One region of the Pantoea sp. SGAir0215 genome, then DNA from elsewhere that is predicted to be linked to it. Evidence: predicted binding sites of a transcription regulator. Region 1 holds the regulator's gene; each other region holds the start of a gene.
The links. The regulator CRP, encoded in region 1, controls carbon source genes, mostly activating them, when cyclic AMP is high. The targets are predictions, from matches to a motif close to ATGTGANNNNNNTCACAT.

Region 1 (2,272 bases):
GCTGATAACAGGTGTTGATGAGGTCGATTGCTTTTTGCTGCCGCGCCAGCAACGGTGGTAGCGCCTTCTCCGGATCGGTAAGTTGCGTCAGCAAGGTGTACTTGGCGTCACAATAGTTCGCCAGTTCGCGGTAAATCAGACTCAGGCTTTCACGCATTGGCTGCTCTTTCCACAGCCAAAACCAGAACCAGTTAAACAGGCCATACCACAGCGTACCGCCGATGTAGAGCAGGGGCGGTACGTAAATGGGCATGCGGCCAATCAGGCTGGTGGTAAATATCGCTGCGATCAGTGTGGCAGGGAGTAACCGTGCGTGCAGTGGGCTGATTTCACCTGTCACGCCCAGCAGCAAAGGCAGGGCGAAAAGAATAAGCGGTAAGGGCACGTCTTTAAACAGAAGCCACTGCATCAGTAAGCTACCCAGGGCAAACAGGCTGCCGCCGACAATCAGGCGTTTAAAGAAACGTTTGTGGGGCGTATCCAGACCGGCAATATTGCAGCAGGCAGGCACCAATGAGAATAGCAATCCTTTTTGCAGATCGCCAAACAGCCAGCCGAGCGCGACGGGGAGACACAACACCAGTGTCTGGCGCAGGGCATAGTTAACTTCAGGGTGATAAATTATTCTTCGCCACATCGGCTCAACGCAAATAATTCACGGCATAACGTTGCCATTATGCCGTGAAGAATAAAGCTTAGCGCGTGCCGTAAACAACAATTGTTTTGCCGTGTGCGGAGATCAGATTCTGGTCTTCCAGCATCTTCAAAATACGTCCCACGGTTTCACGTGAACATCCCACGATTTGGCCAATTTCCTGACGCGTAATTTTGATTTGCATGCCGTCAGGATGCGTCATGGCATCCGGCTGTTTCGCCAGGTTGAGCAACGTCTGCGCAATGCGACCGGTGACATCAAGGAACGCGAGGTTGCCCACTTTTTCCGATGTGACCTGCAGACGGCGCGCCATTTGCGAGGAGAGGCGCATGAGGATGTCCGGATTCACCTGAATCAGCTGACGGAATTTTTTGTAGGAAATCTCTGCCACTTCGCACGCGGTTTTCGCACGTACCCAGGCGCTGCGCTCCTGACCTTCTTCGAACAGGCCAAGCTCACCAATAAAGTCGCCCTGATTCAGATAGGACAGAATCATCTCCTTGCCTTCTTCATCCTTAATCAGTACCGCAACGGAACCTTTAACGATGTAGTAAAGCGTTTCCGCCTTTTCACCTTGATGAATGAGCGTACTTTTGGATGGATACTTGTGAATATGGCAATGGGACAGGAACCATTCAAGTGTAGGGTCTGTTTGCGGTTTGCCGAGAACCATTCGCTATTATCCTCTGTTGTAATCGTGCCCAAAATACAGGGCTCTGTTTCCCTGCCAGGCGATGTAAGCGTTAAGCGTCTTTCCATTCAGGAAATTATTCGGGCTGCATTCGGCGCAGTGCGCATCATTCTTCCCGGCTTCGTCTTCGGATGACGAAAAATATTTTCAGCTCTGTTTGTAGCACAGCTTACGTCGACTGTCTTGTGTTGTCTCGCTTCAGCAAGATGGCGTTTTCTCTGGATTGCTGTTTCCCAGGCAAAAGCGTACGCTGAGCCAAAACAGGGTATTCTGAGGTCAAAATTATGCAGGCACGCGTCAAATGGGTTGAAGGGTTAACATTCCTGGGGGAATCATCGTCCGGCCATCAGGTACTGATGGATGGCAATTCTGGCGATAAAGCGCCGAGCCCTATGGAGATGGTGCTGATGGCGGCAGGGGGATGCAGCGCCATTGACGTTGTGTCAATTTTGCAAAAAGGCCGCAACGATGTGGTTGATTGCGAAGTGAAACTATCGTCTGAACGTCGGGAAGAAGCCCCCCGCATCTTTACCCATATCAATCTGCATTTTATCGTCAGCGGCAACGCACTTTCGGATAAAGCCGTGGCACGCGCTGTCGATCTGTCCGCGGAAAAATATTGCTCTGTCGCCATCATGTTAGGCAAAGGCGTCAACATTACCCACAGCTACGAAGTGATTGCGCTGTAATCTCACAGAGGCCAGGCTGGCCTCTGTGGTTATTCAATCCGTTTCCCTTCCATGAGCCGTTTTACTAACGGCGCCATAATTAACTCCATCGCCAGTCCCATTTTGCCGCCGGGTACCACCAACGTGTTGATATTGGAAATAAACGATCCCTGCAGCATGGCCAGCAGATAGGGAAAATCAATGTCTTCCAGCCCCTGAAAGTGGATAACCACAAAGCTTTCATCCAGCGAAGGGATG
Region 2 (2,272 bases), 2.2 Mb from region 1:
CGAATCACGCGGTTCAGGCCTGGCTCTTCGATACCCAGCTCGGCCATAAACTCGTCACGATCTTCGTCTTCCAGTTCGGCGATATCAGATTCGACAGAGGCGCAGACTGGCACAACGACAGAACCTTCTTTGGCGGCGATTTCGCGCACTTTATCCAGGTACGGGTTGTTTTCAAAGCCATCTTCGTTGACATTGGCGATGTACATCGTGGGCTTGAGCGTCAGGAAGCTCAGATAGCGCAGAGCGGCTTTGTCCTCATCGGTCAGATCCAGCGCGCGCAGCATGCCCGCGTTTTCCAGATGAGGCAGACATTTCTCCAGCGCCGCCTGTTCCGCTTTCGCGTCTTTATCGCCGCCTTTGGCTTTTTTCTGCACGCGCTGCAGTGCACGTTCACAGGTGTCCAGATCCGCCAGCGCCAGCTCGGTGTTGATGGTTTCGATATCATCAGCCGGATCGACTTTATTATTCACGTGGATAATATTGTCGTTTTCAAAGCAGCGAACCACGTGGCCGATCGCTTCGGTTTCACGGATATTGGTCAGGAACTGGTTGCCCAGGCCTTCACCTTTTGATGCACCTTTTACCAGACCGGCGATATCGACGAATTCCATGGTAGTCGGAACCACGCGCTGTGGCTTGACGATCTCGGACAGCTGATCCAGACGCAGGTCAGGCATAGGTACAACGCCCGTGTTGGGTTCAATGGTGCAGAAGGGGAAGTTCGCCGCTTCAATACCCGCTTTTGTCAGCGCGTTAAACAGAGTGGATTTACCGACATTTGGCAGGCCCACGATACCGCATTTGAATCCCATGGTTTAATACCCTTTATAGCTGGATGGGCAACGCCTGAACGCAGGCGCCGCCGGAAACGTAAGATAATTTTCGCGCATTATACACAGATTCGCGACAATCGGGGCGATTAGACAGGCTTAAAGGCATGCAGGCGGTTCATTGCCTTAATGCGATCTTCCTTCAACCACAGTTCGGTGCAGCGCGCTGCTTCATCAATGGCGTCATCGATCAGCTTTTGCTCGCTGGCGGGCGGTTTGCCTAACACAAATCCGGTCACTTTGTTGCGGTCACCGGGATGGCCGATACCGATGCGCAGACGATGAAAGTTATTATTATTGCCCAGCTTGCTGATGATGTCTTTCAGGCCGTTATGACCGCCGTGACCGCCGCCTTGTTTGAATTTCGCAATGCCCGGTGGCAGATCGAGTTCATCGTGCGCCACTAAAATTTCTTCGGGCGCAATACGGTAGAAGGTCGCCATCGCCGCGACCGCTTTGCCGCTGAGGTTCATAAAGGTGGTGGGCACCAGCAGTCGGACATCTTCGCCCGCCAGCGCCAGTCGCGCCGTATAACCGAAAAATTTGGCTTCTTCTTTTAACGACTGATTGTGCCGCTCAGCCAGCAAATCCAGATACCACGCACCCGCGTTATGGCGCGTGGCGGCATATTCCGCACCGGGATTCGCCAGGCCGACAATCAGTTTAATGCTGCTCACAAGGGATATCCTGCTGTTATCACCAAAGGGCAGTAGTTTACTGTGCCAGGCTGCGGATCACAAAGTGTGAGCCACGAATTATTAGTGTCGGTGATTAATTGTTTTCCATCTAAATCAATAAGCTGTAATTATGCTTTGGTCACACTTATCCTGCTCTGAGTGTGACGAAGTGCACAAATTAGCCTGCTGTCATTGCCTAAACTACTGACAGGTTAACATTGTGTGCGCTCATCGGACCGCACCGTCAGGAGGTGAAAGATGAAACGTCATCACTCACGTATGGCAGGAAATGCCTTAATGGCACTGGGCTTAGTGACCATGGTACTCGGCGTTGGTTTTTCGATTATCAACCAACTTCCCTCTTTAAATCTGCCGCAGATACTGGCGCAGGGCGCGATGTTTGGGATTTTCTTTGGCGCACTGTTATGGCTGGCCGGTGCCTGCATTAGCGGTCGTGAGAAAGTCGAAGATCGCTATTACTGGGAGCGGCATTATGGCGATAAACGCTGCCGCCGCAGCCATCACTCGTCATAATCACGTTCCCGGCAACGTCAGGCAGGATTGGGTTCGGTTTCTGCCTTTGGCTTTTGCCTGATAGAGCGCTTTGTCAGCCAGCGCCATCAGTTCGCCAAAATCAATGTGGCGATTGTCGGCGGTAGAGAAGCCAATGCTGACGGAATAGGGAATCTGCCCCGGTCGGGAAAGGTGGATCGCCTGGCGCACCTGCTCGCACCAGACGTTAGCCTGTGCTGACATCATCGGCAG
Region 3 (2,272 bases), 650 kb from region 1:
TGAACCAGATAAACCGGAAACCAGGTGATAAAGAAATAGGTCAGTGCGTTGATGCAGTACTGGCCAATATAGATACCGATCATCATGCGTGACTGCAGCAGCTGTTTGATCTGGAACCGCTTGTCACGGAAGCTGACGTTTTGCTTTTCGCTTTTCTGATCCATGTTGATCAGTGCACCGCCCTGCTCCATGTATTCCCGTTCCGCCTGATTAACGCCAGGATGATCGCTGGGATCGTGAATCACTTTGAGCCAGATAAGGCTCAGGATGATGCCCAGTCCCCCCATGAACCAGAAGACATGAGCCCAACCGACTGCGGAGGTTAGCCAGCCCATGATGGGTGCGAAAATCACGGTCGCAAAATACTGGGCAGAATTGAAAATGGCCACGGCGGTACCGCGCTCCTGAGCCGGAAACCAGGCGGCCACAATCCGGCTGTTACCCGGAAATGAAGGTGCTTCTGCCAGCCCCACCATAAAGCGCAGCATAAACAGCGCCATAACGATGGTGTAACCACTGAACAGGTCCACGAAACCTTGCAGCAAGGTAAATAACGACCAGAGGAAGATGCTCCAGAAATAGACGCGTTTGGACCCAAAGCGATCCAACAGCCAGCCGCCGGGGATTTGTCCAATAACATAGGCCCACGAAAACGCCGAGAAGATGTAACCCATGCCCACGGGATCGAGGCCAATATCCTTTGCCATCGCGGAGCCAGCGATGGATAACGTCGCCCGGTCGCCGTAGTTGAATGAGGTCACAATAAACAACATGACCACAATCCAGTAGCGTGCATTTGTCCGTTTCTGGACCGCCTCTGACGTCTGGTGAAAACTACTCATGATGCACTCCTGAAAAATAGCGAAAGTGACATTCGCTCTGACTGCATACACATCGCGTTGGGTATCAGAGAGATGTAGGTTAAACACGGCGATTTTTTTATTGGCAAATTGCTCACGCGGCGTGACAGATAACCTGACCGGGGAAACGGAAATCAGTATAAGAAGTGGGTTTCACGGTGACATTGGAATATCTCCCTGGAATAAGGAGAAGGAATCGTGCTTTTTTGGGCTATTGCATAAAACACTGCGGCGCATTTCACGTATTTTGGTATTCCTCACCCAAAGCCAGTTCCTACGCCCGACGATCGCCGGCTTTGTGAGAATCTTCACTTGATTTGGTACAAAGACATGAAAACGGCCGTCTCTGAAGGCTGAATGTAGGTCAATTGCACAATGTGCAGGTGAGAACCCCTCTTTATACTGACGGTGGCAAATACTGAACCTGTGACATCTGACTTCTTATAATGAATGCGCCACAGAAATAAGGCGCGACGCACTGGAAGGTGAGCGATGATCCCCCTGTCAAACGAACAACCGCTCTATATCAAAGTTCATGAAAACGATAACGTGGCCATTGTGGTTAACAGCCAGGGACTGCCTGCCGGTACCACGTTTCGTGATGGCTTAACTCTGACCGAGCATATTCCCCAGGGACACAAGGTGGCGCTGCAGGCTATTCCTGGTGGGCAGCCCATATTGCGCTATGGCGAGGTGATTGGGCTGGCCATGCGTGATATCGCCCAGGGGAGCTGGATCGACGAATCGCTAATTGCTCTGCCGGACGCCCCGGACTTAGCGCATTTACCTTTAGCGAATAATGTGCCGCCGGCGTTACCGCCGCTGGACGGTTATACCTTTGAGGGCTATCGCAACGCCGACGGCAGCGTGGGCACCCGTAATCTGTTGGGGATCACCACCAGCGTGCACTGCGTCGCGGGCGTGGTGGATTATGTGGTGCAAATCATTGAGCGTGATTTACTGCCCCGCTATCCCAACGTTGATGGCGTGGTGGCGCTGAATCATCTTTATGGCTGTGGCGTGGCGATCAATGCCCCCGCGGCGGTGATCCCGATCCGAACCGTTCATAATCTGGCCCTGAATGCCAATTTCGGCGGCGAAATCATGGTGGTCAGTCTGGGATGCGAAAAGTTACAACCCGAACGCCTGCTGACCGGCACGCCTGACGTACAGCCCATCTCGCTGGACGATGCGGATATTGTGCGTTTGCAGGACGAGAGCCGGGTGGGCTTCGGTGCCATGGTGGATGACATTTTGCAGGTCGCAGAGCGTCACCTGAGCCGCCTTAATCAACGCCAGCGCGAAACCTGCCCGGCCTCTGAACTGGTGGTTGGCATGCAGTGTGGCGGCAGCGACGCGTTTTCGGGCGTGACCGCGAATCCCGCCGTCGGCTTCGCCGCTGATCTGCTGGT

Region 2: pth (aminoacyl-tRNA hydrolase) is a predicted target of CRP. The motif match lies at 1,667-1,684, and genes of this name have one in related genera.
Region 3: garD (galactarate dehydratase) is a predicted target of CRP. The motif match lies at 1,157-1,174, and genes of this name have one in related genera.

Annotation. Positions count from the first base shown of each region.
Region 1 is NZ_CP028031.1:255,294-257,565, reverse strand. It holds gene C1N64_RS01395 (YccS/YhfK family putative transporter) at 1-637, opposite strand, end outside; gene crp (cAMP-activated global transcriptional regulator CRP) at 696-1,328, opposite strand; gene C1N64_RS01385 (OsmC family protein) at 1,631-2,035, shown strand; gene C1N64_RS01380 (phosphoribulokinase) at 2,065-2,272, opposite strand, start outside.
Region 2 is NZ_CP028031.1:2,406,104-2,408,375, forward strand. It holds gene ychF (redox-regulated ATPase YchF) at 1-812, opposite strand, end outside; gene pth (aminoacyl-tRNA hydrolase) at 920-1,507, opposite strand; gene ychH (stress-induced protein YchH) at 1,766-2,041, shown strand; gene C1N64_RS11315 (GGDEF domain-containing protein) at 2,042-2,272, opposite strand, start outside.
Region 3 is NZ_CP028031.1:4,089,743-4,092,014, forward strand. It holds gene C1N64_RS19085 (MFS transporter) at 1-842, opposite strand, end outside; gene garD (galactarate dehydratase) at 1,353-2,272, shown strand, end outside.